3 regions of the Kosakonia sacchari SP1 genome follow, and region 2 is predicted to be linked to each of the others. Evidence: predicted binding sites of a transcription regulator. Region 2 holds the regulator's gene; each other region holds the start of a gene.
What was found. Region 2 encodes sigma-54, which starts transcription at its own class of promoters, with help from an activator protein. Its sites were predicted from a motif close to GTTGGCACANNTTTCGCTNT; they were not measured.
Positions count from the first base shown of each region.

Region 1: norV (anaerobic nitric oxide reductase flavorubredoxin) is a predicted target of sigma-54. The motif match lies at 6,314-6,333, and genes of this name have one in related genera.
Region 3: hypA (hydrogenase maturation nickel metallochaperone HypA) is a predicted target of sigma-54. The motif match lies at 2,426-2,445, and genes of this name have one in related genera.

Region 1 covers NZ_CP007215.2:1,073,061-1,083,242, forward strand. Annotated here, with positions in the region: gene fdhF (formate dehydrogenase subunit alpha) at 1-1,467, shown strand, start outside; gene hypF (carbamoyltransferase HypF) at 1,451-3,709, shown strand; gene norW (NADH:flavorubredoxin reductase NorW) at 3,690-4,823, opposite strand; gene norV (anaerobic nitric oxide reductase flavorubredoxin) at 4,820-6,271, opposite strand; gene norR (nitric oxide reductase transcriptional regulator NorR) at 6,455-7,969, shown strand; gene gutQ (arabinose-5-phosphate isomerase GutQ) at 8,185-9,150, opposite strand; gene srlR (glucitol operon DNA-binding transcriptional repressor SrlR) at 9,143-9,916, opposite strand; gene gutM (transcriptional regulator GutM) at 9,987-10,182, opposite strand, start outside.
Region 2 covers NZ_CP007215.2:511,301-521,482, reverse strand. Annotated here, with positions in the region: gene mlaD (outer membrane lipid asymmetry maintenance protein MlaD) at 1-162, opposite strand, end outside; gene mlaE (lipid asymmetry maintenance ABC transporter permease subunit MlaE) at 167-949, opposite strand; gene mlaF (phospholipid ABC transporter ATP-binding protein MlaF) at 957-1,769, opposite strand; gene C813_RS25490 (calcium/sodium antiporter) at 1,999-2,973, shown strand; gene kdsD (arabinose-5-phosphate isomerase KdsD) at 2,987-3,973, shown strand; gene kdsC (3-deoxy-manno-octulosonate-8-phosphatase KdsC) at 3,988-4,554, shown strand; gene lptC (LPS export ABC transporter periplasmic protein LptC) at 4,551-5,126, shown strand; gene lptA (lipopolysaccharide ABC transporter substrate-binding protein LptA) at 5,095-5,655, shown strand; gene lptB (LPS export ABC transporter ATP-binding protein) at 5,662-6,387, shown strand; gene rpoN (RNA polymerase factor sigma-54) at 6,436-7,869, shown strand; gene hpf (ribosome hibernation promoting factor) at 7,892-8,179, shown strand; gene ptsN (PTS IIA-like nitrogen regulatory protein PtsN) at 8,261-8,752, shown strand; gene rapZ (RNase adapter RapZ) at 8,798-9,652, shown strand; gene npr (PTS phosphocarrier protein NPr) at 9,649-9,921, shown strand; gene mtgA (monofunctional biosynthetic peptidoglycan transglycosylase) at 9,923-10,182, opposite strand, start outside.
Region 3 covers NZ_CP007215.2:1,038,411-1,048,592, reverse strand. Annotated here, with positions in the region: gene hycC (formate hydrogenlyase subunit 3) at 1-1,102, opposite strand, end outside; gene C813_RS27950 (4Fe-4S dicluster domain-containing protein) at 1,099-1,707, opposite strand; gene hycA (formate hydrogenlyase regulator HycA) at 1,805-2,272, opposite strand; gene hypA (hydrogenase maturation nickel metallochaperone HypA) at 2,473-2,820, shown strand; gene hypB (hydrogenase nickel incorporation protein HypB) at 2,824-3,696, shown strand; gene C813_RS27930 (HypC/HybG/HupF family hydrogenase formation chaperone) at 3,687-3,959, shown strand; gene hypD (hydrogenase formation protein HypD) at 3,959-5,080, shown strand; gene hypE (hydrogenase expression/formation protein HypE) at 5,077-6,087, shown strand; gene flhA (formate hydrogenlyase transcriptional activator FlhA) at 6,144-8,216, shown strand; gene C813_RS27910 (nitrous oxide-stimulated promoter family protein) at 8,361-8,702, opposite strand; gene C813_RS27905 (hypothetical protein) at 8,883-9,491, shown strand; gene C813_RS27900 (surface-adhesin E family protein) at 9,488-10,009, shown strand; gene C813_RS27895 (bifunctional nitrate reductase/sulfite reductase flavoprotein subunit alpha) at 10,128-10,182, opposite strand, start outside.

The DNA of each region.
Region 1 (10,182 bases), 560 kb from region 2:
GCCTTTGGTTATGTGCTGCTCGAAGAAGAACTTTACGACAAAGATTACGTTGCCAGCTTTACCACCGGGCTTGAGGCGTACCGCGAAACGGTAAAAGATTACGCGCCGGAAGCGGTGGAACACATTACCGGCGTGCCGGCAAAACAGGTACGTCAGGCGATGCGCACCTATGCTGCCGCGCCGTCGGCCACCATTATGTGGGGCATGGGCGTAACGCAGTTTGGCCAGGCGGTGGACGTGGTGAAAGGGCTCTCCAGCCTGGCGCTGCTCACCGGTAATCTTGGTCGTGAACATGTTGGTGTTGGCCCGGTACGCGGGCAAAACAACGTGCAGGGCGCGTGCGACATGGGTGTGATCCCCAACCAGTTCCCTGGCTATCAGGATGTGGTAAACCCGGAAGTACGCGCTAAATTCGCCAAAGCCTGGGGCATCGACCCGGCGGTGATGGACGACAAAGTTGGCGTGCGCATTACCGAAGTGCCGCATCTGGCGCTGGAAGGCAAAGTGAAAGCCTACTACATCATGGGCGAAGATCCGTTGCAGACCGAAGCGGATTTGGGCCTGGTGCGTAAAGGCTTTGAAGCGCTCGATTTTGTGGTGGTGCAGGACATCTTTATGACCAAAACCGCCGAGCAAGCCGATGTGCTGCTCCCCGCCACTTCCTGGGGCGAGCATGGTGGCGTGTTTACCTGCGCCGATCGCGGTTTCCAGCGTTTTGAAAAAGCCATCGAGCCGAAGTACAACGTCAAGCGCGACTGGGAAATCATTAGCCTGATCGCCACGGCAATGGGCTACCCGATGCACTACGACAACAACCAGCAAATCTGGGATGAGCTGCGCGAGTTGTGCCCGCTATTTTACGGTGTGACCTACGAAAAAATGGGCGATATGGGACACGTTCAGTGGCCTTGCCCAACGCTGGATCACCCCGGCACGCCATACCTGTATCAGAACAACAAATTCGATACGCCGGACGGCAAAGGCCATCTTTTTGCTGCCCAGTGGCGTGCGCCAGCGGAACGCCCGGATGATGAGTTCCCACTGGTGCTCTGCACGGTGCGTGAAGTCGGGCACTACTCTTGCCGCTCAATGACCGGTAACTGTGCGGCGCTGCAAACACTCGCCGATGAACCCGGTTTTGTGCAGATTAACCCGGACGATGCGGCGGCGCTGGGCGTGCAGGATCGCCAACTGGTGTGGGTTGAGTCGCGCCGTGGCAAGGTGATCACCCGCGCGGATGTTAGCGAGCGCGTCAATCACGGCAGTGTGTATATGACTTATCAGTGGTGGATTGGTGCGTGTAATGAACTGACGCAGGATAATCTGGATCCGATTTCAAAAACGCCGGAGACCAAATATTGCGCAGTTCGGGTGAGTGCGATCAACGATCAGCGCTGGGCCGAAGAGTACACTCAGAGCACTTATCAACAGATGAAGAGTCGATTGCTCAATGCAGCAATGCAATGATGACACGGTCAACAGCAACGGTGTCTGTTTGCGCGTGTACGGAAAAGTACAAGGGGTGGGCTTCCGCCCCTTTGTCTGGCAACTGGCGCAACAGCTCGGGCTGAAAGGCGATGTCTGTAACGATGCGCAGGGCGTGGAGGTTCGCCTGCTCGGCAATGAGCGCGAATTTCTCGCCCTGTTGCAGCAACAGTGCCCGCCGTTGGCGCGCATTGATATGGTGACCAGCGCGCCGTTTTGCTGGTCCGTTTTACCGCTTGATTTCGCCATTCGCCACAGTGCGGGTGGCGCAATGAATACCCAAATTGTTCCCGACGCGGCAACCTGTCCGGCTTGCCTCGCGGAGATGAACGACCCTTCTGAACGCCGTTACCGCTACCCATTTATTAACTGCACCCACTGCGGGCCGCGCTTCACCATTATTCACGCCATGCCCTATGACCGGCCTAACACCGCGATGGCGAGCTTTCCGTTGTGCCCCGTTTGCGAAGCCGAGTACCGCGATCCGCTGGACCGGCGTTTTCACGCTCAGCCCGTGGCCTGTCATGAATGCGGCCCCGCGCTTGAATGGCGCAGCGGCGAACAGCATGCACGCGGGGAAGCAGCACTCCAGGCGGCAATCGCGCTGCTAAAAAGCGGCGGTGTTGTTGCGGTAAAAGGCATTGGTGGTTTTCATCTCGCCTGCGATGCAACGAGCCAGGCGGCGGTGATGCATCTGCGCGCGCGAAAACATCGCCCGGCAAAACCGCTGGCGGTGATGTTACCCGGCGCGGAAGGCGTGACGACGCAGGCGCAGCGCTTACTTGCGACGCCCGCCGCACCCATTGTGCTGGTGGAAAAAGAGCGCGTGAGCGGGCTGTGCGAGGCAATTGCGCCTGGCCTTGATGAAGTGGGCGTCATGCTGCCTGCCAATCCGCTGCAACACCTGCTAGCGCAAGAATTACAGCGCCCGCTGGTGATGACGTCTGGCAATCTCAGCGGAAAACCGCCCGTAATCAGTAATGACGAGGCGTTAAGCGATCTGGCGGATATCGCCGACGGCTTTTTGCTGCACAATCGCGATATTGTCCAGCGCATGGATGATTCCGTGGTGCGTGCGAGCGGGGAGATGCTGCGCCGTTCACGTGGCTATGTGCCGGATGCGATGTCGTTGCCGCCGGGGTTTAACGATCTTCCGCCGATGCTTTGCCTGGGAGCAGATCTGAAAAACACCTTTTGCCTGCTGCGCGGTAACAGCGCTGTGCCGGGTCAGCATTTTGGCGATCTCACCGATGAAGGCGTCGAAGCGCAGTGGCGCAGTGCGCTGCGCCTGATGCAGGATATTTACGACTTCCACCCGGAGCAGGTGGTGGTAGACGCTCATCCGGGTTACCGCACGCATCAATGGGCCAGCAGCTATGGCCTGCCGGTGCAGACCGTGCTGCATCATCACGCTCATGCCGCAGCCTGCCTCGGTGAACACGGCTGGCCGCTGGAAGGCGGTGATGTCATTGCAATAACGCTTGATGGCATCGGTATGGGCGAAGGCGGCGAGCTGTGGGGCGGCGAATGTCTGCGGGTCAATTACCGCGAGTGTGAACACGTAGGTGGGTTACCGGCGGTGGCGCTCCCCGGCGGGGATTTAGCCGCGCAGCAGCCGTGGCGCAACTTGCTGGCGCAGATGCTGGAGTTTGTTCCTGACTGGCAGCGCTACCCGGAAACCGCCGATATCCAGCGGCAGAACTGGCCGATGCTGGCGCGCGCAATTGAGCGCGGCGTTAATGCGCCGAAAGCCTCATCCTGCGGGCGCTTATTTGATGCTATTGCCTGTGCACTGGGTTGTGCGCCGCTGCACCTGAGTTATGAAGGCGAAGCGGCCTGCCAACTGGAAGCGCTGGCGGCGAGCGTGGCGTCTGTTGAACATCCGGTTCAGATGCCTCTTTGCGGAACCATGCTGGATTTGGCGGCGTTCTGGCAAAGCTGGCTGAACTGGCAGGCTACACCAGCCGAACGCGCATGGGCATTTCATGATGCGCTGGCGCAGGGGCTGGCCGTGCTGGTGCGGCAGGAAGCGGCACTGCGTGGCATTCATGTGCTGGTGTTCAGCGGCGGCGTAATGCATAACCGCCTGCTGAAAAAACGCTTACAGCACTATCTTGCGGAGTTTACTTTGCTGTTTGCGCACCAGCTCCCGGCCGGTGATGGCGGTATTGCCTTCGGCCAGGGTCTGGTAGCGGCAGCGCGGGCTATACCGCCAGCGCTTTAAGCAGGGCAAACGCCTCTTTCATTCTGTCTTCGCTGACCACAAACGCGCGCAGTTTACCTTCTGTGTCCAGCCCTTTTGCCACCATGCCATCGGCCCCGGTGGCAATGTGCCAGCGCAGATCGGTGCGGTGCGTTTCCCCGGCCAGATGCAGCGGCATCAGCGGCGTTTTCACCTTCACCAGCATCGCGGGCAGCACCAGTTGCGTGCTGTTGCCGGTGAGGTTTTTCGCCATCGTCATCGCGCTCAGTTGAATCGGTTGCAGGAACGGCAGCACCTGGCCGTTAATCTGCGCACAGTCACCGAGTGCGAAGATGTGTGGATGGCTGGTTTGCAGCGTGCCGTCCACCACGATCCCGCGCCCAACCTCCAGCCCGGCGTTCTGCGCCAGCGACACCTGCGGCGACAGCCCGGTGGCGGCGACGACCACATCCGCATCGATATAACGGTCATCATCCAGCCGCGCACGCACCCCCTGTTCATGCTCATCGAGTTGCACTAAACGCGATTGCAGCAGCAGGCGCACGCCCTGCGCCGTCAGGCAGTGTTGCAGGCGGCCACTCACTTCCGGCGGCATTAACGAAGGCAGAATACTGGCTGCGTTATCCAGCACGGTCACGGTTTTGCCCGCGCGGCGAAAATCCATCGCCAGCTCGCAGCCTATCAGCCCGGCACCCACAATCAGCACGCGGCTGGCATCACGCAGGGTGGTTTCACTGGCGTGATACTCCTGCAAGCTATTAAGCGTGAGCATTTTTTCACGACCCGGCAGCGGCGGAACGAACGCCTTTGCCCCCGTAGCCAGCACCAGTTTGTCGTATTGCCACTGTTTGTCGGCGCTTTTCACCACCCGCGCTTGCGTGTCGATGGCGCTGACAAAGGTGTACGGGAACAGCCGCAGATTATATTGCTCAGCGAACTCGCCCGCCGACTGGCGAATCAGATCCTCAGCACGTTGCGCCTGGCTAATCACATGGCTGAGATCCGGCTTGTTATACTCTTCCATGCCATCGGCGGCGATCAGCGTCAATGGTATGGCGCTGTCCAGTTTGCGGATGTTTTTCACCAATGTTCGGGCGGCGAAGCCCGAACCGATAATGACAATACCTGCGCTCATTTTGCCTCCGTTGCCAGTTCGTCAAACACTTCTTTGCCAAGGGAACATTCCGGGCAGAGGAAGTTGTCCGGCACGTCGCGCCACGGCGTACCGGGTGCGACATCCTGCATCGGCTCGCCTTTTGCCGGATCATAAATCCACTGGCACACACTGCACTGCATGGATGGGCCGAGATCGGCCGCTGCTGCGGCTGCGCAGGCACAGGTTTCTTGCGTGCTGGCGGCTGATGTTTTTACCGGTTCCGGCAGCGGCGACAGCGCCCACTGGCGGGCAATATCGCGCCCGTGCTGGCGGCAGACTTCCAGCGCGTCGATATCCGGTCGCCATTTTGCTTTCAGGCTGACCGACATCTCAAAACCGGCGTCCTGTAAACGGGTCGACAGGCGGTCAACCGCGCCGCCGCTCCAGCCATGGGAGCCAAAAGCGCTGGCGCGTTTATTACGAAAACGCAGGCCGGTAATCTCTTCAACCAGCCCGGCGATTTTCGGCATCATCACGTTGTTCATGGTCGAGGTGCCAACCAGCACGCCTTTGGAGCGGAACACATTGGTCAGAATGTCGTTTTTATCGCTGCGGGCGACGTTGAAGATTTTTACCGCCACGCGCGGGTCGACTTCGTTAATGCCTTGTGCAATGGTGTCGGCCATCATGCGGGTGTTGTTGGACATGGTGTCGTAGAAAATAGTGATGCGATCTTCTTGATAATCCGCCGCCCATTTCAGATACAACTCAACAATTTGCGTCGGGTTATCGCGCCATACCACGCCGTGTGAAGTGGCAATCATATCGACAGGCAGGTTGAAGCCGAGGATCTCGGTGATTTTCGGTGTCACCAGGCGGCTGAATGGTGTGAGGATGTTGGCGTAGTAGCGCTGGCACTGCTCAAACAGTTCTGTTTGATCAACTTCATCATTGAACAGACGTTCATCGCAGTAGTGCTGACCAAAAGCGTCATTACTGAACAGTACGGCATCGCCGGTCATGTAGGTCATCATGCTGTCCGGCCAGTGCAGCATTGGCGTTTCGACAAAAATAAGCTGTTTGCCGTTGCCGATATCCAGCGTGTCGCCGGTTTTCACCACGTTGAAGTTCCATTCAGGATGGTGATGATGGCCGTTGATCGAGTCGATGGCGTTATTGGTACAGTAAATTGGGGTGTTGGGGATATACGACATTAGCTCGGTCAGCGCACCGGCGTGATCTTCTTCCGCATGGTTGATAACGATGTAGTCGATCATCTGCAGATCGATTTCGCTGCGCAGGTTCTGCACGAACTCACGGCTAAATTTATGATCGACGGTATCGATCAGCACGTTTTTGCCTTCGCGGATCAGATAGCTGTTGTAGCTGCTGCCGCGCAGGGTTTTATATTCGGTGCCGTGAAAGTCGCGAACTTCCCAGTCACGTTGTCCAACCCAGTGAATGTTGTTTTTTACATGAATAGCCATATCAGTTGTCCTGTGCAGTTTTCTCAATTCGATGTATGGCTATTATCAAGTTGCGTGCCAACTTTTTATTTTATTGATTTATAAATGTTTTAATGATTTTTTGAAAAAATAAATTGTCATTATGACTATGCCGTGCACAGTCAATATGACACTATGCATTGTCAAAACGACAGTGAGGTAGGTATGAGTTTTTCGCTAAATGTCCTGGCGGGGATCGCCATAGAACTGCAAAGCGGTATCGGCCATGCGGACCGTTTCCAGCGGCTGATCACCACCCTGCGTCAGGTGCTGGAGTGTGATGCCTCGGCATTGCTGCGCTACGACGCACGGCAGTTTATTCCACTGGCGATCGACGGACTGGCACAGGATGTTTTAGGCAGGCGTTTTACGCTGGAAGGCCACCCACGGCTGGAAGCGATCGCCCGCGCCGGTGATGTGGTGCGTTTTCCCGCCGATAGCGATTTGCCCGATCCCTATGATGGCCTGATCCCCGGCCAGGAGAGCCTGAAAGTACACGCCTGCGTTGGGTTGCCGTTGTTCGCCGGGCAAAACCTGATTGGCGCGCTGACGCTTGATGGCATGTCGCCGGATCAGTTTGACACTTTTAGCGATGAAGAACTGCGGTTGATTGCTGCGCTGGCGGCAGGCGCGCTGAACAACGCGCTGCTGATAGAGCAACTGGAGAGCCAGAATATGCTGCCCGGCGCACCGGCGGCGTTCGAACAGGTGGCGCGCAGCGAAATGATTGGTCTGTCGGCGGGCATGGAGCAGCTAAAAAAAGAGATCGATATCGTTGCCGCTTCCGATCTGAACGTGTTGATCAGCGGTGAAACCGGTACCGGTAAAGAGCTGGTGGCGAAAGCTATCCATGAAGGTTCGCCACGCGCCATCAATCCGCTGGTCTATCTCAACTGCGCCGCGCTGCCGGAAAGTGTGGCCGAAAGCGAACTGTTCGGTCACGTTAAAGGCGCGTTTACCGGTGCTATCAGCAACCGCAGTGGCAAATTCGAGATGGCGGACAACGGCACGCTGTTTCTCGATGAGATTGGCGAGCTGTCACTGTCGTTGCAGGCGAAATTACTGCGCGTGCTGCAATACGGCGATATTCAGCGCATCGGCGACGACCGCAGCCTGCGTGTCGATGTCCGTGTACTGGCTGCTACCAACCGCGACCTGCGCGAAGAGGTGCTGGCCGGCAGTTTTCGCGCCGACCTCTACCATCGTTTGAGCGTGTTTCCGCTTTCTGTACCGCCGCTGCGCGAGCGGGGGGAAGATGTTGTTTTACTGGCTGGCTACTTTTGCGAGCAGTGTCGTTTGCGGCTGGGGTTGGGGAGAGTGGCACTAAGCCCCGGCGCGCGGGCGCATTTGCTGAGTTATGGCTGGCCAGGTAACGTGCGCGAACTGGAACATGCCATTCACCGCGCGGTGGTGCTGGCGCGCGGTACGCGTAACCGTGATGACGTGGTGCTGGAAGCGCGCCATTTTGCGCTTAGTGATGAACCAGCGCAGCCATCCAGCCCGGTAACGCCGCTGCCCGTGGAGCAAAATCTGCGCGATGCGACGGAGGATTTTCAGCGCGCATTTATTACCCGCACGCTGGAAGAGCAGGGCGGTAACTGGGCGGCCTGCGCGCGCGGTCTGGAGATGGATGTCGCCAACCTGCACCGACTGGCGAAACGTCTGGGGCTTAAGGGTTAACGCATTCCCACCAGCCAGAGATCGTGCCGCGTGACGTCGCGCCCATGATGAAGCGTTAAACAATGCCTGCCAGAGATAGGCATATTGACGTTGCCAGCCTGCATCGGCTGGCGAAACGTCTGTGGTTAAAGCGTTAAAGGATTCACGCCTGGCAGGGATCGTGCAGGTGGATGTTGTTAACCTGCACCGACTGGCGAAACGTCTGTGCGGAAGCGTTACAGAATGCCAGCCTGGTAGAAATCTTGCAGGTTGATGGCGCCGACCAATAAACCGGCGTCATCCACCACCGGGGCGGCGGCGATTTTGCGCTGCATTAAGCGCTCTTTGGCGTCCACGGCACGGCTGCCCGCGTCCAGCGTGATGCCGCCGGGCGTCATCGCGTTATCCACCTGCGCGGTTAGCGCCCCGCCTGACACCAGCCAGCGGCGAAGATCGCCGTCGGTAAATACCCCTTTTACATGGCGCTGCTGGTCACAAACCGCCACCAGACCCAAACCGGTGCGGCTCAGTTCCAGCATCGCGTCCATCACGCTGGTGGTGAGCTGCACCTGCGGGATCTGCTCCTCTTTGCGCATCAGATGGTGCACTTTATTGAGCAACCTCGCGCCAAGTGCGCCTGCCGGGTGAGAACGGGCAAAATCCTCTTCATCAAACCCGCGCGCCTGCATGACCGCCATCGCCAGCGCGTCGCCCATCATCAGTGTGTTGACGGTGCTGGACGTCGGTGCCAGGTGCATGGGGCAGGCTTCTCGCTCAACTGAAATATCCAGCACCGCTCGCGCGGCGAGCGCCAGCGGGGATCGCGGTTTACCGGTCATCGCCAGCAAGGCGACGGATTTCTCTTCAAGACGCGGCAGGATCAGATCCAGCTCTTTGGCCGAACCGGAGTAGGAGATAAACAGCATCACGTCGCGGCTTTCGATCATGCCGAGATCGCCATGCAGCGCTTCCGCCGGGTGAACGAAAAACGCCGGTGTGCCGGTGCTGGCAAGCGTCGCAGCAATCTTTTTGCCAATATGACCAGATTTGCCGATCCCGGAAACGATCACTTTCCCCTCGCAGCGCAGCACGGTTTCGGCGGCGCGCACAAATGCTTCACCGAGGCGCTCCGGCAGGCGGCTGGCTTCCTGAAGCTCCAGCAGCAGCGTTTGCCGTCCGGCGTTAATTAATGACTCACTCATGTTTTTCTCCGGCAATGATCACTTCAACCCCTTTGGCTTCCAGCGCGGTACGCACGTCGGCGGCGATCCCCGAGTCGGTGATCAGTTTGTCTACGCTTTCCAGGCTACAGACCACGTTCGGGCTTTTACGGCCAAATTTGGAGGAGTCTGCCATCAGGATCACTTCCCGCGCGGCGTTGCACATCGCTTTGCTGACGGTGAATACCTCGTTAAACGTGGTGACGCCCGCGTTGAGATCGATACCGTCGGTGCCCATAAACAGCTTGTCAAAGCTGAAATGCTCAAAGGCGTTTTCCGCCAGTTGGCCGTGGAACGAGGCCGATTTCTTACGGAAAGTGCCGCCCGGCATCAGGATCGTTTGCTCGTTATCCAGCTCAGATAGGGCATTAACGATATGCAAACTGTTGGTCATCACCGTGATGTTATTGAAGTGGCTGAGCAGCGGTACCATTTGCAGCACCGTACTGCCCGCATCAAGGATGATCGAATCGCCGTCGTGGATGTAGGTCACTGCCGTTTCGGCAATCAGCCCTTTTTGCACGGTATTGATAAGCGTCTTGTGATCAATCGGGGGATCGGCTTCATCTTTGTTGAGCACCACGCCGCCATAAGTGCGGATCACCGCGCCGGAATGTTCCAGCGCGACGAGATCTTTGCGTATGGTCGTCCCTGTGGTGTCGAAGTAAGCTGACAGCTCTTCAACAGAACACTTTCCCTGCTTTTGCAGATGCTCAAGAATAGCCGCCTGACGCTGACGTGGTTTCATAGGCGCTGATATCCTGCGTTACGTTGCGAAATGATAATTTCGCAAGCTATTAGCGTTCACAACGAAATTATCAATGTTTCATTTTAAGCGCTAATGATAGAGCATTCTGACAGCCAGGATCATGGGGAAAGATCACATCAGGCTCTAATTCCTCTCTTTTTATCCCCATTACGTGGTCGATTTTTGTTGGTCGGGCAAAAACGGTGAGACCGCGCATTAGCAGGGTGTCGGTCACGCGGTCTTGTTGATCAAACGCGACGGCCAGC
Region 2 (10,182 bases):
GGCTTTCAGACCGCCAATATTGTCAAAGGTGGCATAGACACGGTAAGTCGGCTCGGTGCGCATAGAGGCGACATCCGCCGCTTTTAAGCAGATGAAGAGTCCAGCCAGCAGCGCCAGCACAAGGAAAACACCGACCCAAATTTCACTTTTTTTCGTTTGCATGAACTCAATTCCCAAACATCAGTGCGGTGAGCACAAAATCAAGGCCAAGCACGGCCAACGAGGAGTGCACAACGGTGCGTGTTGTCGCCCGGCTAATGCCAGCAGAAGTCGGGATCGCATCATAACCATTAAATAACGCAATCCAGGTCACGGTGATGGCAAACACCACGCTTTTAATCAGGCAGTTAACCAGATCCATTCGCCACTCGACGGCGTTTTGCATCGCGGTCCAGAAAAAGCCCGTATCAATACCCTTCCAGTTAACGCCAACCAGCGAACCGCCCCAAATACCGACAGCGACAAAGATAATGGTTAACAGCGGTAGCGAGATGACTCCCGCCCAAAATCGTGGCGAAATCACGCGCCGCAGCGGATCAACCGCCATCATTTCAAGGCTGGAAAGCTGTTCGGTCGCGCGCATCAAACCAATCTCAGCAGTCAATGCAGAACCGGCTCGACCGGCGAACAGCAACGCAGCGACAACCGGCCCCAACTCGCGCAGCAACGACAGCGCCACCAGCATGCCAAGACTGGTTTCGGCGCTGTAGGTGGTCAACACCAGGTAACCCTGCAGACCGAGCACCATACCGATAAACACGCCGGAAACAATAATAATGAGCATCGACAGTACGCCGACATTGTAAAGCTGGCGAACCAGCAGCGGTGCGTGTTTGCGGAATTCGGGTTTACCCACCACCGCATTAAAGAGCATCAAACCGGCGCGCCCAAACGTCGCGATCGTTTTGATCCCGCGGTGCCCAAGCGATGCCAGTGCATTTAGCAGCATGAGCGTCTTAACTCCCTGTTTCTAATAAATCGGTCTGATAATCACCCGCCGGGTAGCGGAACGGAACCGGGCCATCGGCAATGCCATCCAGGAATTGACGCACGCGCGGATCGCTGTTCTCTTGCAGCCCTTGCGCACTACCGTGGGCGACAATTTTCCTGTCAGCCACAATATAGGCGTAATCAGCAATACTCAGCACTTCAGGAACATCGTGGGAAACAACGATACAGGTGACGCCCAGCGCGCTATTCAGCTCAGAGATCAACTTCACCAGCACGCCCATTGTGATGGGATCCTGACCAACAAAGGGTTCATCAAACATGATCAGATCCGGCTCCAGTGCAATGGCTCTTGCCAGCGCGGCGCGTCGCGCCATACCGCCTGAGAGTTCAGATGGCATTAAGTCCGCCGCACCGCGCAGCCCTACTGCTTCCAGCTTCATCATCACCGTGCTTCGCAGTAACGGCTCGGGCAGCAAAGTGTGCTCACGCAAAGGATAGGCAACATTGTCAAAAACGTTCATATCGGTAAACAACGCGCCAGACTGAAACAGCATGCTCATTCTTTTGCGCACGGTGAACAGACGCGAACGGGTCATCTCTGGCACGTTTTCGCCATCGAATAAAATCTCACCGCTATCAGGCGGGATTTGTCCACCGATCAGACGCAGGAGCGTCGTTTTGCCGATCCCTGAAGGTCCCATAATGGCGGTGATCTTACCGCGAGGTACCGTCAGTGAAATATTGTCAAAGATTGGGCGGCTGCCGCGGGAGAAGCTGACGCCACGAACATCGACCAAATTCGCCACAGTCTGGCTCATTTCCTCTTCCTTATAAGCCTCGTCGGCCACAAGCATGACGCTTGATAACATCACGAACCCAACATTTTTACAGAATATTACCTGCTGGGGTTAGCGAAAGCTGGCATTTGTTTTACTTTTGAGCCGCATAAAGTCAAAATTAGGAATCATTACGCTACGCGGAACTCCCGGTTTTACCCGGCATGGCAGCCTGCGAGCCGGCGGATTATACCTGAAGAAAGGACGTTAGATGCTTTTAGCGACGGCGCTATTGATAATTGGTTTACTCTTAGTGGTCTACAGTGCCGATCGTCTGGTGTTCGCTGCTTCGATCCTTTGCCGCACATTCGGTGTACCGCCTTTAATCATCGGCATGACCGTTGTAAGCATCGGTACCTCACTACCGGAGATAATCACTTCCGTCGCCGCATCGCTGCATGGACAGTTGGATCTGGCTATCGGCACGGCGATCGGCTCTAACATTACCAATATCTTGTTGATCCTCGGCGTCGCCGCGCTTTTACACCCTTTTACCGTACATTCCGATATTCTGCGCCGCGAATTACCGTTAACCTTGGTAGCCAGTCTGCTGGCAGGCGTGGTGTTGTACAATGGGCACCTCAGCCGCTTTGACGGCATTATTTTACTGTTATTAGCCGTGCTATGGCTGGTGTTCATTGTTAAAATTGCCCGCCTGGCCGAGCGCCAGGGCAACGACAGTCTCACCCGAGAGCAGGTGGCGGAGTTACCGCGAGACGGCAGCCTCTCAGTCGCGTTCCTCTGGCTGGGCGTAGCGTTAATCATTATGCCAATGGCAACACGTATGGTGGTGGATAACGCGACAGTGGTAGCGAACTACTTTGCTATCAGCGAGCTGACCATTGGCCTGACGGTTATTGCTATCGGTACTGGCCTGCCTGAACTGGCGACAGCGATTGCCGGTGCGCGCAAAGGTGAAGATGATATTGCCATTGGCAATATTATTGGTTCAAACATCTTTAACATTGCTCTCGTGCTGGGTTTGCCCGCGATGATTGCGCCGGGCGACTTTAACCCGATAGCCTTTACGCGTGATTATGGCGTGATGTTGCTGGTCAGTGCCCTTTTTGCCCTGATTTGCTGGCGACGTAAGCAAATCAGCAGAAGCGTCGGCGCACTGTTATTGGGCGGGTTTATCGTGTGGCTGGCGCTGCTCTACTGGCTGTCGCCGCTTTTGACTGGATAATCGGATACGCATTATGTCGCAAATAGATTTGCAGCCGGGTTTTGACTTTCAACAAGCAGGTAAAGACGTCCTGGAAATTGAACGTGAAGGCCTCGCAGAGCTGGATCAATACATCAACGCCGACTTCACGCAGGCGTGCGAAAAAATGTTCTATTGCGCCGGGAAAGTGGTGGTGATGGGAATGGGCAAGTCCGGCCATATCGGTAGAAAAATGGCGGCCACATTTGCCAGCACCGGAACCCCCTCTTTCTTTGTGCATCCGGGTGAAGCGGCCCATGGTGATCTGGGAATGGTCAGCCCGCAAGATGTGGTCATTGCGCTGTCAAATTCAGGGGAGTCGAACGAGATCCTCGCGCTGATCCCGGTGCTGAAGCGATTAAAAGTTTCGTTGATTTGCATGACCAGCCGACCAGAAAGCAGCATGGCGCGCGCCGCCGATATTCATTTATGCGTTAAGGTGCCGAAAGAAGCCTGTCCGCTGGGTCTGGCGCCAACGTCCAGCACTACGGCGGCGCTGGTAATGGGCGATGCGCTGGCTGTCGCGTTGCTGAAAGCGCGCGGTTTTACGGCGGAAGATTTCGCCTTATCGCATCCCGGCGGCGCACTGGGCCGCAAACTGTTGCTGCGCGTCAATGACATCATGCATACCGGTGACGAAATCCCCCATGTCAGCAAAAACGCCAGCCTGCGTGATGCACTGCTTGAAATCACGCGCAAAAACCTGGGCATGACGGTTATCTGCGATGATTTGATGAAAATTGAAGGAATCTTTACCGACGGCGACTTACGCCGCGTGTTCGATATGGGCGGTGATGTCCGCAGCATGGGCATTGCCGACGTCATGACGCCCGGCGGTGTTCGGGTACGTCCCAACACACTGGCAGTGGATGCGCTGAATCTGATGCAATCCCGGCACATTACCTCCGTGTTGGTGGCCGATGGCGACCAGTTGCTGGGTGTGTTACATATGCACGATTTACTGCGCGCAGGCGTAGTGTAAAGAAGGACATAAGAATGAGTAATGCTGGCGCGTCGCTTGCGACCTGTTATGGGCCGGTAAGTACGCAAGTTATGGCGAAAGCGGAAAAAATACGCCTGTTGATTCTGGATGTGGACGGCGTGTTATCCGATGGGCTCATCTATATGGGCAATAACGGAGAAGAGCTGAAAGCATTTAATGTGCGCGATGGTTACGGGATCCGCTGTGCGCTCACTTCCGACATTGAGGTTGCCATAATTACCGGGCGAAAAGCTAAACTAGTGGAAGATCGCTGCGAAACGCTAAAGATTAAGCACTTGTATCAAGGTCAGTCGGATAAACTGCTCGCTTACCGCGAGCTGCTGGCAAAACTGGCGCTCACCCCCGAGCAGGTTGCTTATGTGGGTGATGATCTGATCGACTGGCCAGTGATGGCGGAAATTGGCTTGAGCGTTGCCGTTGCCGATGCGCATCCGCTGCTGCTTTCACGCGTGGATTACGTTACGCGCATTAATGGCGGCCGAGGCGCAGTTCGTGAAGTCTGTGATTTGTTGTTGCTGGCGCAAGGCAAGCTGGATGAGGCCAAAGGGCAATCGATATGAGTAAAACCAGACGTTGGGTCATCATTCTGCTGGCGCTGGCCGCACTGATCCTGATAGGGATCAACCTGACGGCTCAGGATGAGCCGGATCCGGTCGCCACCAATACTGCCGACCCGACTTACAAAAGCCAACATACGGATACGGTGGTTTATAGCCCGGAAGGGGCGCTTAACTACCGGCTTATCGCGCAGAACGTGGAATACTTTTCTGCTGAAGGTGTGAGTTGGTTCGCGCAGCCCGTTCTGACAACATTCGACGAGAATAAGGTTCCAACCTGGTCGATAAAGTCAGACAAAGCAAAGCTGACCGATGACAAAATGCTTTATCTTTATGGACATGTTGAAGTCAATGCGCTGACGGCGGACGCCCAGCTGCGAAAAATCACTACGGATAACGCCCAGATTAACCTGGTAACGCAGGATGTTACCTCGAATGATCAGGTCACGTTGTACGGTACAACATTTAATTCCACCGGCCTGAAAATGCGCGGCAACTTACGCAGCAAAAACGCCGAGCTGATTGAAAAGGTTAGAAGCTCCTATGAAATTCAAAACAAACAAACGCAGCCTTAATCTTGTATTGGCCACCACGCTTTTGGCCGCCGCGCTTCCGGCGCTCGCCGTGACCGGGGATACCGATCAGCCTATCCATATCGACTCCGATCAGCAGTCGCTGGATATGCAGGGTAATGTCGTGACCTTCACCGGCAACGTCGTGGTAACCCAGGGAACAATTAAAATTAATGCCGACAAAGTCGTCGTTACCCGTCCGGGTGGTCAGCAAGGTAAAGAGATCATTGACGGTTACGGCAACCCGGCGACGTTTTACCAAATGCAGGACAATGGCAAACCCGTTAAGGGCCACTCCTCGCAGATGCATTACGAACTGGAAAAAGATTTCGTTGTGCTGACTGGTAACGCCTATCTGGAACAGCTGGATAGTAATATCACCGGTGACAAAATCACTTATCTGGTGAAAGAGCAGAAAATGCAGGCGTTCAGCGACAAAGGCAAACGCGTGACCACCGTTCTGGTTCCGTCGCAGTTGCAGGATAAGAGCAATAAACAAACCCCGGCCCCGGCGCAAAAAAAGAGTAATTAATTCGTTATGGCAACATTAACTGCAAAGAATCTCGCCAAGGCTTATAAAGGCCGCCGCGTAGTTGAGGATGTCAGTCTGACCGTCAACTCTGGCGAAATCGTCGGGCTGCTCGGCCCTAACGGCGCAGGGAAAACCACCACTTTTTATATGGTGGTAGGTATTGTGTCGCGTGACGCGGGTAACATCATTATTGATGATGAAGACATCAGCTTGCTGCCGCTGCATGCACGTGCGCGCCGCGGTATTGGTTATCTTCCGCAGGAAGCCTCGATTTTTCGCCGCCTGAGCGTCTACGATAACCTGATGGCCGTTCTGCAAATCCGCGATGACCTGACCTCAGAGCAACGCGAAGATCGCGCCAATGAGCTGATGGAAGAGTTCCACATTGAACATCTGCGCGACAATATGGGCCAATCGCTCTCCGGTGGCGAACGTCGCCGTGTGGAAATTGCCCGCGCGCTGGCGGCGAATCCGAAATTTATCCTGCTGGATGAACCCTTTGCCGGCGTTGATCCGATTTCCGTTATCGATATCAAACGTATCATTGAGCACCTGCGTGACAGCGGTCTGGGCGTGCTGATTACTGACCATAACGTTCGTGAAACGCTGGCAGTGTGTGAGCGTGCTTATATCGTCAGCCAGGGGCATCTCATTGCGCATGGAACACCGCAGCAAATCCTTGAAGACGAACACGTTAAGCGCGTGTATCTTGGGGAAGACTTCAGACTCTGATAGGGTAGGGTTTATTGACGTTTTTTGTCGGAGAGTGCTGCTCTGAATATGAAGCAAGGTTTGCAACTAAGGCTCAGCCAACAGCTAGCCATGACGCCACAACTGCAACAGGCTATCCGTCTGCTGCAGTTGTCCACGTTGGAACTTCAGCAGGAACTTCAGCAAGCGCTGGAGAGTAATCCATTGCTGGAACAAACTGATCTTCATGAGGAAGTCGATAGCCAGCAGGTTCAGGAAAATGACGGCCTGGATACCGTCGACGCTCTCGAACAAAAAGAGATGCCGGATGAGTTGCCGTTGGATGCCAGCTGGGATGAAATTTACACCGCAGGTACTCCTTCCGGTAGCAGCCACGATTACATCGATGACGAATTGCCTATCTATCAGGGCGAAACCACGCAGTCATTGCAAGATTATCTAATGTGGCAGGTAGGGCTGACGCCCTTCTCTGACACCGATCGTGCTATCGCAACGTCTATTGTCGATGCCGTTGACGAAACAGGCTATCTCACCGTTTCGCTGGAAGAAGTGCTGGAGAGCATGGGCAATGATGACGTGGGGCTTGATGAGGTTGAGGCGGTACTTAAACGTATTCAGCGCTTCGATCCCGTTGGCGTTGCCGCGCGGGATCTGCGTGACTGCCTGCTGATCCAGCTCTCGCAGTTCGCCAAAGAGACACCGTGGTGTGAAGAGGCCCGGCTTATCATTAGCGATCACTTGGATCTGCTCGCCAATCACGATTTCCGCACCCTGATGCGCGTGACGCGCCTGAAAGAAGAGGTGCTGAAAGAGGCGGTGAATCTGATCCAGTCTCTGGATCCGCGCCCGGGCCAGTCGATCCAGACCAGCGAACCGGAATATGTGATTCCGGATGTTCTGGTACGCAAACATAATGGTCGCTGGACGGTGGAACTGAACTCCGACAGCATTCCACGTCTGCAAATCAACCAGCATTATGCCTCGATGGGCGGCGGCGCACGTAACGATGCCGACAACCAGTTCATCCGCAGTAACTTGCAGGAAGCGAAGTGGTTGATCAAAAGCCTGGAGAGCCGCAACGACACGCTGTTGCGCGTTAGTCGCTGCATTGTTGAGCAGCAGCAAGCCTTCTTTGAACAAGGCGAAGAATTTATGAAACCGATGGTGCTGGCCGATATAGCCCAGGCCGTCGAGATGCACGAGTCGACGATTTCTCGTGTAACGACCCAGAAGTACCTGCACAGTCCTCGCGGCATTTTCGAGCTGAAGTATTTCTTCTCCAGCCATGTCAATACCGAAGGTGGTGGCGAAGCCTCCTCTACCGCTATTCGCGCGCTGGTGAAGAAATTGATCGCCGCAGAAAACCCTGCAAAACCGCTGAGCGACAGTAAGCTGACGACCCTGCTTTCCGATCAAGGAATTATGGTGGCGCGGCGTACCGTTGCGAAGTATCGAGAATCTTTATCCATTCCGCCGTCGAATCAGCGTAAACAGCTGGTTTGACCCAACCGATAAGGAAGACACTATGCAGCTTAACATCACAGGACAAAACGTCGAGATCACTGATGCTCTGCGTGAATTTGTGACCACGAAATTCGCCAAGCTCGAACAGTATTTCGAAAGGATTAATCAGGTCTATATTGTGTTGAAAGTGGAGAAAGTGACTCACACCTCGGATGCGACGCTCCATGTCAATGGCGGCGAGTTGCATGCCAGTGCGGAAGGGCAGGATATGTATGCTGCTATCGACGGTTTGATCGATAAACTGGCGCGGCAGCTCACGAAGCATAAAGATAAACTGAAACAACACTAATTGTCCGAGCGTCCGTCTGGCGCGTTGCACCCTACCGTAACCCGGTAGGGTGACTGGCTCTGGCGTCGCTCAGGTGAAATTATGATGAATAACGATTCCGCTCTTCAATTGAGCAATGTCCTTAACCAGGAATGTACCCGTAGCGGCGTTCACTGCCAGAGTAAAAAACGTGCTCTGGAAATCATCAGTGAACTGGCGGCAAAACAGTTAGGCTTACCGCCACAAGTCGTCTTTGAAGCGATTCTTACGCGCGAGAAAATGGGCAGCACCGGCATTGGAAACGGTATCGCCATTCCTCACGGTAAGCTTGAAGAAGACACGCTTCGCGCCGTTGGCGTTTTTGTGCAACTCGAAACGCCCATTGCCTTCGACGCTATCGATAATCAGCCTGTCGATCTGCTGTTTGCCCTATTGGTGCCAGCGGATCAAACCAAAACGCATCTGCATACGCTCTCGCTGGTCGCAAAAAGGCTGGCGGACAAAACCATCTGCCGGCGCCTGCGCAGCGCGCAAAGTGATGAAGAGCTATATCAAATCATCACGCAGACGGAAGGTGAAAGCGACGATGCGTAACGGGAAGGAAACCTTTTTATCAGTCGTACTGAGGAGAAATGGTTCATGGTCCTGATGATCGTCAGTGGTCGTTCGGGTTCAGGGAAATCCGTCGCTCTGCGCGCCCTTGAAGATATGGGTTTTTATTGCGTCGACAACCTGCCTGTTGTGCTGCTGCCGGAGCTGGCGCAGACGCTTGCCGAGCGTCAGACTTCCGCAGCCGTCAGTATCGATGTGCGAAATATGCCGGAGTCGCCGGAAATTTTTGAACAGGCGATGAGCAATCTGCCGGACGCCTTTTCACCGCAGTTATTGTTTCTCGATGCCGATCGCAACACGCTGATCCGTCGTTACAGCGATACACGCCGCCTGCATCCGCTTTCCAGCAAAAATCTGTCGCTTGAAAGCGCGATTGACGAAGAGAGCAACTTGCTGGAACCGCTGCGTTCACGCGCAGATCTGATTGTCGATACCTCGGAAATGTCGGTGCATGAGCTGGCAGAAATGCTGCGTACGCGCCTGTTAGGTAAGCGCGAACGCGAACTGACCATGGTTTTCGAATCCTTCGGTTTCAAGCACGGCATTCCTATCGATGCGGATTACGTCTTTGACGTTCGTTTCCTGCCGAACCCGCACTGGGATCCTAAATTGCGCCCGATGACCGGCCTCGATAAACCCGTCGCGGCATTCCTCGACAGACATACGGAAGTGCACAATTTTATCTATCAGACGCGTAGTTATCTTGAGTTGTGGCTACCGATGCTGGAGACCAACAACCGTAGTTATCTGACCGTGGCCATCGGTTGTACCGGTGGTAAACATCGCTCCGTCTATGTCGCTGAACAACTGGCGGATTATTTCCGCTCGCGCGGTAAGAACGTTCAATCCCGTCACCGTACGCTGGAAAAACGCAAAACATGACCGTAAAACAAACCGTTGAGATCACCAATAAGCTGGGAATGCATGCGCGCCCGGCCATGAAACTGTTTGAACTGGTTCAGGGCTTCGATGCGGAAGTGCTGCTGCGCAATGATGAAGGCACCGAAGCCGAAGCCAGCAGCGTGATTGCGCTGCTGATGCTCGATTCTGCAAAAGGTCGACAAATTGAAGTGGAGGCCAGCGGCCCGCAGGAAGAAGAAGCGCTGGCGGCTGTGATTGCGCTGTTTAACGCCGGGTTTGATGAAGATTAATTCAGTACAGCTTGTTGCGCTCCAGGAACGCTTCCCCGCCTAGCTGCCGCATCTGGCGCAGGATCCATGCCTGACGGCTACGGACATAGCCAGATGGCGCGGCGGCCTGAAAACGGATCGGGTTTGGCAATACGGCGGCCAGTAGCGCCGCTTCCGACATGGTTAAGCGGCTCGCCGGTTTATGGAAATAGCGCTGCGATGCTTCCTCGACGCCGAACACTCCATCGCCAAATTCCGCAATATTAAGATAAACCGTCAGGA
Region 3 (10,182 bases), 530 kb from region 2:
TTGCCAGCGAGATAACCGGCATCTTTTTACCGATGCCGCCCAGTTTTTCGATATCGCGATAACCGGTGCCAAACCACAGCGTACCCGCACCGAGGAACAGCGTGCTTTTAAACAGGCTGTGGTTGAAAAGGTGATACAGGCCGCCGGTCAGCCCCAGCGCCAGCAAAACAGGTTGTTGCAGCGCAAGGCCGGTGACGCCAGCGCCCAGACCGAGCAGAATGATGCCGATGTTCTCCAGCGTGTGGTATGCCAACAGGCGCTGGATATTATGCTCCATCAGTGCATACAGCCCGCCGACAAAAGCGGTAATTATGCCAAACACCAGCAGCGCAACGCCCCACCACAGCGGCGGTTGGCCGCCGAGCAGTGAAAGGCTCAGAATGCCGAACAAACCGATTTTCATCACTACCGTGGAAAACAGCGCCGCCGCCGGGGCAGGTGCAGTGGCATGCGCCTGCGGCACCCAGGCATGCAGCGGAATAATCCCGGCTAGCAGGCCAAAACCGATCACGCCGAGCAGCCAGATGTCACTGCCGAGCGCATGTGTACCGAGCAGTGCAAAATCCAGCGTCTGATAACGCTGCCACAGCAACCAGCAGGCCAGCGCCAGCAGCACCGTACCGCAGCGGCCCATAACAAACCACAGCTTGCCGGATTTGCTACAGCCGGTCAGGAATACCGCACTCAGCGCCATAATTTCCGCCATGATCACCAACGCGCCGAAGTTTGCCGCGCTCACCGCGCACAGCGCGGCGACCAGCAGTAAGTTCATCAGCAGACCGTTGGCTTTCACCGCTTCATGACGATGCCAGTAAATGGAGTACAGGCTAACAAAACCGCCGCAAACACCGAGCGTTATCAACCATACGGCGCTCAGCGGAGTGATCAGAATGTGGTACTGAATCAGCGGTATCATGCCGCTCACCGTCACGGCGTCGGTTAATGCCATCACGCCGCAGGCTGCCGCCATTGCACAGCCGATAGCGCCGCCAAGCCCGGCAAACAGACCGCTTAACGCTTTGAACGGCATAAACAGATAGGCCAACATGGCGGCGCAGGTGAGCACCGCGACAGCAGCGCTTAACAAAGAGAGGATAGTCATTTCGCGCTCCGGTTTAGCTGCGTATACAGCGATAAATCGCCGTAATCCGTGTTGAGGGTTTGCTCGCGTTTGCGACGGCTGGCTCTGGCGATGTCCCGGTTATTGACCAGATGCAGTGCTTTGGTCGGGCACATCCGCACGCAGGCCGGGCCTTCTGCATCGAAGTGGCAGAGATCGCACTTCACCGCAATGGCCCGCACACCGGGCACCCAATCCAGCAACGTGCTGACACGCGCGGGTGCAGGCGGCGCGGCGGGTGCTTTGGGCGAGTTAACATTGGCGGGAATATCCAGCGGGCGGCTGCCGGAAAACTCAATCGCGCCGAAAGGACATGCAATCGCGCACAGCTTGCAGCTGACGCACAGGCTTTCATTTAACTGCACCGCGCCTTCAACACGGTTGATCGCTTTTACCGGACAAACGCCCACACAGGGCGCGTCTTCACAGTGGTGGCACTGCTGCGGCGCGGACTCTTTTTCGCTGCGCATCACGCGCAGCCGGGGCATCGCCTGCAGGCCATGCGCACGGTGCGTTTCGGCGCAGGCAGCCTCGCAGGTATGGCACCCAATACATAACGCCGAATCGGCAATTACAAAACGGTTCACCAGCAAATCCTCAGGTGATTCACCCTGGTTACGGGCGGTCATTTATGACGAAACGTGTCGCGCCATGTGTCACTTCGACACATGTCGACACCCAAACTCAGGCCAGCGCAGGCGCGTGCGCGTGGCTGGCAAGCGTGGTGAGATTGACCGGCGTATCCGCTTCCATTGCGGCGTACAGGTTGTCGTAAACGGCGGCGATTTTGCCGAGATAATGCTCCAGCACTTTTTCGCGATCGCGCACGCTGAACGCGCCATCGACCTTGCCATCGCTGGAGAGCTGCGCTGTGGCAATCACGCGTCGCTCATCGCTCTCTTTATTGGCAATCGCATATTCAATGGTGTGACCGTTAAAGCCGCCGGTCAGGGTGATATAAACCGTGAAGTGTTCGAACAGCACAAAGCAGAGTTGCTGTTCCGGCGCACAGCCGATGGCGTGATGCAACCGCGCTTTGGAGAGCGTAACGCCCTGAACTAACGCGTTACAGTAGCTACGCCACTCTTCCTGCAGGCGGTGATGCCGCCCGGCAATGTAATCTGCCTTTTCGCTAATTTCCCAAATGGTCATGTCTGCTTACCCGGTTAATGAAAAACAACGGCGGTAAAGCATCATCCATGCCAAAATTTAATTTATTGATTTTTAAGAAAATAAAAACAAAACCTTCCCACTTTCGACGTGTCATCTCGACATTGTCGACATCGTCACTGTGTCATAACGCGGAATGGCACTCTTATTGCATTAAGGGCGCAAAGTCATCAGGAGGCGTTATGCACGAAATCACCCTCTGCCAGCGTGCGCTGGAAATTATCGAACAACAGGCGTCAGCAAACGGCGCGCGTCGGGTCACCGGCGTGTGGCTGAAAGTCGGCGCATTTTCTTGTGTAGAAACGGAAGCTTTAACGTTTTGTTTTGATCTGGTTTGCCGTGGCAGCCTGGCGGAAGGTTGTACACTGCACATCGAACAACAACAGGCGGAATGCTGGTGCGAGTCCTGCCAACAGTATGTGACGTTACTTACCCAGCGAGTGCGCCGCTGCCCGCAGTGCCACAGCGACCGGTTGCAGATTGTCGCCGATGACGGCATGCAAATTCAGCGACTGGAAATTGAGGAGTAAACAATGTGTACAACATGTGGTTGTCAGGACGGTAACCTTTATATTGAGGGGGATGAACATAATCCGCACTCGGCGTTTCGCGGTGCGCCGTTCTCCCCTGCTGCGCGCCCGGCGATGAAAATCACCGGTATCAAAACCGACGATTTTCGTCCCACGCAACTGGCACACGGCGACCTGCATTATGGCCACGGTGAAGCCGGTACCCACGCTCCCGGCATGAGCCAGCGCCGGATGGTGGAAGTGGAGATTGACGTACTGGAGAAAAATAACCAAATCGCCGCCCGTAACCGCGCCCGCTTCGCCGCTTCGCAGCAACTGGTGCTTAACCTGGTCTCCAGCCCCGGCTCTGGCAAAACCACCCTGCTTACCGAAACCCTTAAGCGCCTGAAAACGCGCGTCCCTTGTGCAGTGATTGAAGGCGATCAGCAAACGGTTAACGATGCCGCACGCATTCGCGCCACCGGCACCCCGGCGATTCAGGTCAACACCGGTAAAGGCTGCCATCTTGACGCGCAGATGATTGCCGACGCCGCACCGCGCCTGGCGCTGGAAAATCGCGGCATTCTGTTTATCGAAAACGTCGGCAACCTGGTGTGCCCGGCGGGTTTCGACCTTGGCGAGCGTCATAAAGTAGCGGTGTTGTCGGTAACAGAAGGCGAAGACAAGCCGCTGAAATATCCGCATATGTTCGCCGCCGCCTCGTTAATGCTGCTCAATAAAGTGGATTTGCTGCCCTACCTCGATTTTAATGTCGAGCAGTGCATCGCTTATGCCCGTGAAGTGAACCCAACCATTGAAATCATGTTGATTTCCGCCACCAAAGGCGACGGGATGGACGCCTGGCTTGACTGGCTGGAGACACAACGATGTGTATAGGCGTACCGGGGCAAATTTGCGCCATTGATGGCCTGCAAGCCAAAGTGGATGTCAGCGGCATTCAGCGCGATGTCGATTTAACGCTGGTCGGCAGCACGGACGAAAACGGACAGTCGCGCCTCGGCCAGTGGGTGCTGGTGCATGTTGGTTTCGCCATGAGCGTGATTAACGAAGAAGAGGCGCTGGATACGCTGGCGGCGCTGCAAAACATGTTCGATGTCGAACCCGATGTCGGCGCGCTGCTTTACGGCGAGGAGAAATAATGCGTTTTGTCGACGAATACCGCGCCCCGGAACAGGTGATGCAACTGATTGATCACCTGCGTGAACGGGCTGCGCACCTCTCTTACACCGCCGCGCGCCCGCTGCGCATTATGGAGGTGTGCGGCGGACACACGCACGCTATTTTCAAGTTTGGCCTCGACCAGTTACTGCCGGAAAACATTGAGTTTATTCATGGCCCCGGTTGCCCGGTCTGCGTATTACCGATGGGGCGGATTGATACCTGCGTGGAGATCGCCCAGCACCCGGAGGTGATTTTCTGCACCTTTGGCGACGCCATTCGCGTGCCGGGGAAAAACGGCTCGCTGCTGCAGGCAAAAGCGCGCGGCGCGGATGTGCGGATTGTCTATTCGCCAATGGATGCGCTGGCGCTGGCGGAAAAAAATCCGCAGCGCAAAGTGGTGTTCTTCGGTCTGGGGTTCGAAACCACCATGCCCGCCACCGCCATTACCTTGCAGCAGGCAAAAGCCCGTAACCTCGATAACTTCTGGTTTTTCTGCCAGCACATCACGTTGATTCCAACGTTGCGTAGCTTACTGGAGCAGCCGGACAACGGCATCGACGCGTTTCTCGCACCGGGCCATGTCAGCATGGTGATCGGCACTGACGCCTACACCTTTATCGCCGATACGTATCAGCGCCCGCTGGTGGTCGCCGGTTTTGAACCGCTCGATCTGTTGCAGGGCGTGGTGATGCTGGTTGAGCAGAAAATCGCCGCCCACAGCAAGGTGGAAAACCAGTATCGCCGCGTAGTGCCGGACGAAGGCAACCGGCTGGCGCAGGCCGCCATCGCCGACGTATTTACCGTGCGCGGCAACAGCGAATGGCGCGGCCTGGGCATGATTGGCGAATCCGGCGTGCATCTGACGCCTGCGTATCAACGCTTTGACGCCGAAGCGCATTTTCGCCCGACGGTACAGCAAGTGTATGACGATCCGCGCGCCCGCTGCGGTGACGTGCTGACTGGCCGCTGTAAGCCGCACCAGTGCCCGCTGTTCGGTAACACCTGTAACCCTCAAAGCGCGTTTGGCGCACTGATGGTTTCATCAGAAGGTGCCTGCGCGGCCTGGTATCAATACCGTGCTCAGGAGTGTGAAGCATGAATGAAGTGCAGATGGCGCACGGCAGCGGCGGCCAGGCTATGCAGCAACTCATCAGCCAGCTTTTTCTCGAAGCGTTCAACAATCCCTGGCTCGCAGAGCAGGAAGATCAGGCGCGTATCAATCTGGCCGAGCTTACGGCAGGCGGCGATCGGCTGGCGTTTTCCACCGATAGCTACGTTATCGATCCGCTGTTCTTTCCCGGCGGCAATATCGGCAAGCTGGCGGTATGCGGCACGGCAAACGACATTGCCGTGAGCGGCGCAACACCACGCTTTCTCTCCTGCGGCTTTATCCTTGAAGAGGGATTGCCAATAGCCACACTGAAAACGCTTGTCGAGAGCATGGCCGATACCGCCCGCAGCGCCGGTATCGCGATTGTCACCGGCGATACCAAAGTGGTGCAGCGCGGCGCAGCCGATAAGGTGTTTATCAATACCGCCGGCATTGGCGCGATCCCGGCCTCTATTCACTGGGCAGCAGCATCGCTGCAACCCGGCGATGTGCTGCTGGCAAGCGGCACCCTGGGCGATCACGGCGCAACCATCCTTAACCTGCGTGAAGGCTTAGGGCTGGATGGCGAGCTGACCAGCGATTGCGCGGTGCTGACGCCGTTGATTAGCCAACTGCGCGAGCTTCCCGGCGTAAAAGCCCTGCGCGACGCCACGCGCGGCGGCGTTAACGCGGTGGTACATGAGTTTGCTGCCGCCTGCGGTTACGGCATTGAGTTAAATGAACGAGATTTACCGGTAAAACCGGCGGTACGTGGGGTTTGTGAACTGCTGGGGCTGGATGCACTGAATTTTGCCAACGAAGGCAAACTGGTGATTGCCGTTCAGCGCGAAGCCGCAGAGCAGGCGCTGGCACAATTACGCGCTCACCCGTTAGGGCGCGACGCCGCCATAATTGGCGAAGTGGTCGACCGCAAAGGTGTACGCCTGACAGGCCTTTATGGAGTGAAGCGCCTGCTGGATTTACCTCATGCCGAGCCCTTACCGCGGATTTGTTAACTTTTTATTTTTATTACTTTTTTCACACCTTCAGCGTGTGTTCCTGGAAAAGCAAAATGTCGTATACACCGATGAGCGATCTCGGGCAACAAGGATTGTTTGATATAACACGGATGTTATTACAGCAACCCGATATGGCCGCGCTTTGTGAAACGTTAACCCGGTTGACCCGCCAGGCGGGTCTCGCCGATAACGCCGCGATTGTGCTGTGGCATGCCGACAGCCACCTCGCCAGCCGTTACGCCGTGCAAGGTCCCGACAACAGCGCCAGATATAACGACCAGGCGCTGCTGGCAGGCGGCCCGGTGCGGCATATTCTCTCTCACCCGCAGGCGCTGCGCTGCACCGCGCAACTCTTTAGTGAGACCTGGCCCGCCATTGCCGAAAGCCGGATCTACCCGGCATTCGCCCATTACAGCTTGCTGCCGCTCGCCGCCGAAGGGCAGATTTTTGGCGGCTGTGAATTTTTCCGCACCAGCGACAGGCCATGGAGCGACAAAGAGACCGAGCGCCTGCATACGCTGACGCAAATTGTTGCCGTGGTTGCCGAGCAGTTGCAAAGCCGCGAGCACCCCACACCGGACTACGAGCTTCTGTGTCAGGAGCGCGACGATTTCCGCATTCTGGTGGCCATCACCAATGCGGTGCTCTCCCGGCTGCATATGGATGAACTGGTCAGCGAAGTGGCGAAAGAGATCCACTACTACTTCGGCATTGACGCTATCAGTCTGGTGCTTCGCGGCAGCCGCAAGGGCAAACTGACCATCTACTCGACGCATTATCTGGATGAAGCCGACCCCGCCCATGAAACGCAGGAAGTCGACGAACAGGGAACGCTGACCGAGCGGGTATTTAACAGCCAGGAGATGCTGCTGATTAATCTGCATGAGCGTGACAAACTCGCGCCCTACGAGCGGATGCTGTTTGAAACCTGGGGCAACAACATTCAGACCCTGTGCCTGCTGCCGCTGATGTCGGGGAAAAATCTGCTGGGCGTGCTGAAACTGGCGCAGTGCCAGAAAGAGGTGTTTACCCCGGCGAACCTGAAACTGCTGCGCCAGATTGCCGAGCGTATCGCCATTGCCGTGGATAATGCGCTGGCCTACCAGGAGATCCACCGTCTGAAAGAGCGGCTGGTGGATGAGAACCTCGCGCTTACCGAACAGCTCAATAATGTCGATAGCGAGTTTGGCGAGATTATCGGGCGCAGCGATGCGATGTACCGCGTGCTCAAGCAGGTTGAGATGGTGGCGCAGAGCAACAGCACGGTGCTGATCCTGGGCGAAACCGGCACCGGCAAAGAGCTTATCGCGCGCGCCATTCATAACCTTAGCGACCGCAACAGCCGCCGGATGGTGAAGATGAACTGCGCGGCGATGCCCGCCGGGCTGCTGGAAAGCGATCTGTTTGGTCACGAGCGCGGCGCGTTTACCGGTGCCAGCGCGCAGCGCATCGGGCGTTTTGAGCTGGCGGATAAAAGCTCGCTGTTTCTTGACGAAGTGGGCGATATGCCACTTGAGCTACAACCCAAGCTGCTGCGCGTGTTGCAGGAGCAGGAGTTTGAGCGCCTCGGCAGTAACAAGCTGATCCAGACCGATGTCAGGCTTATCGCCGCCACCAACCGCGATCTTAAACAGATGGTCGCAGACCGGGAATTTCGCAGCGATCTCTATTACCGCCTGAATGTGTTTCCGATCCACCTGCCGCCGCTGCGCGAGCGCCCGGAAGACATTCCGCTGCTGGTGAAAGCCTTCACCTTTAAAATCGCGCGCAAAATGGGGCGCAATATCGACAGCATTCCGGCAGAAACCTTGCGCGTGCTGAGTGCGATGGAGTGGCCGGGAAATGTGCGTGAGCTGGAGAATGTGATCGAACGTGCGGTGCTGCTGACGCGCGGCAACGTGCTGCAACTCTCAATGGCGGAAATCGCCGTGCCGTCCGCCGCGCCCGAAACGCCCGCCGAAGTGGCGCGCGAAGGGGAAGATGAGTATCAACTGATTGTGCGCGTACTGCGGGAAACCAACGGCGTGGTCGCCGGGCCAAAAGGCGCGGCGCAGCGGCTGGGGCTCAAACGCACCACACTGCTCTCCAGAATGAAACGATTAGGTATTGATAAAGAGACGTTATAGCCGCAGACCCGACGGGCATTTTCGCGCGTCGGGAGTTTCTTTGCACGTCAGCAGCGCCGTAAAACCGCCAATCCGGCAAACGCTTAACCCGCCTTCGTTCCCCACCTTCACCGAAAACGCATCCTGCTTTTTTACCTTTACCCGCTATTTGCGCCGGTACTTCTCCGGCAACTCCGGCACCGGGCGCTTGTCATCAAGCAAATGGCGCACCGTCAGCACCGGGTGACGCCATAGCATGCGCGGCCCGGCCCAGCGCATAATCTGTTTCATCTCTTCGCGTTTCGCAGGCTGGTAACAGTGTACAGGGCACTGTTTGCAGGCCGGTTTCTCTTCGCCGAACACGCATTTATCCAGCCGCTTTTCCGCATAAGCGTACAAATCCGCGTAGTGCGCCGCGCTGCTTACCGCATCCGGGCAGGCGCGCTGATAAAGGGCAATCATTTTGCGGATAGTCAGTTTTTCTCGCAGGATCCGGGTGCCAGCCATACATGTCACCAATAGTTAAGATGCATAAATAATACACCTTAATAAATGCGCAAAAAACCTTGCCCGCCTCGTTTTCATGTAAAGGCCAGGCCTCTCATGCCGATACCTGTGTACGCACTTCTGCTGACGATGAAAAAATGGAGCCGTAATAACAAACGGCGCATACCCTTAAGGACAAACATGAAATCTTTTTTTCTTCCCCTGGCGCTGCTCACGCTGACGATGACCGGAGCCGCAAAAGCGCAAACGCTGACAGAAAGTCTGCTGCGTTGCGACAGCACTTTTTTCAGTGAACTCTATAAGCAGCGAGCCACACTTGCACACACCGCGCCACTGGTGACAGATAACCAACATCACGCCTGGTTTGCCGCGCCGAAAGACGGTTCCGGTATCGTATGGTTTAGCAAGCCGCTGCGCATAAATCAGCTCACCATTTCTGGCTTTGACAGGTCTCAGGAGTCACTGGGCAAATTGGGTGATTATTACTTCTGGGGATGGGTGGTCGAAGAGCCCATGTCTACGGTGATAGCGGCGTTGCCTGATGTTCACTGGCAAAAAGTCACTGACGGCTATTACGGCAATCCGCTGATCAAACGCGTCGGTGAGACAACATGGCGGGTCAACAAAACCGCCGTCAGCGGTATTGCCCCGGCCGCGGATAGCGTGGAAAAACTCGCTATGCTGGAGGTGAGCGAAGGTAAAACCTTTTTGCGTTGCTCAATTCAAGGCAAGGTCAGCAAGGACGAGTTACTGGCGGTGCGCCCGGATCTGCAAGGAGAGCAAAAATGAAAAAATCCCTGTTTCTTGGCTCAGTACTGCTGCTGATGTCCGGCTGTACCAGCCATCTTGGCACCACCGCTACGCAAGAGGAAACACCACCCAAACAGGTCGTTAAGTTCGTGACACTCAGCAGCGGCGTCAGCTATCTTGATTTTCGCACCATTTCCCTTTACGACGGCAATCCCTATTTGCGCCGTATTGACGTGATTCATAACTACAACGAAGGCATGCCGGTGAAAAAGAATCCGCTGATGATGATTCGCAGCGAACGCCAGAGCCTGGTGGTGAACTGTGATACGCACCAATTCGCTCATGTACATAAACTCTTCTTTTCAGAGCATTTTGCCACCGGCGACAAAATCGCCCGCATGAACACGCCAGGACAGTGGCAGGATTACCCACCAACATCCTTAATCGGCATTACGGCAGGCTTGCTGTGTAAGCTCCCGGCGGAGCGCCTGCCCGCAGAGCCCGAACGCGATACGCAAACACCGGAGCTGTTCACTGTGTTACAGAACGGAAAATAGTCATCGGCACAGAATGCTACCGGGCTACAGTGGGCAGATGCCACCGAGCATCGCCCACTGTTGGCTAACGTCACGAATGTCGGCGATTGAAAACCCGCCGTGTCGGCTGCATCTACGCTTAATAGACATCGCGCTGGTAGCGATTTTCCCGCGCCATTGCCGCCAGCCAGGCG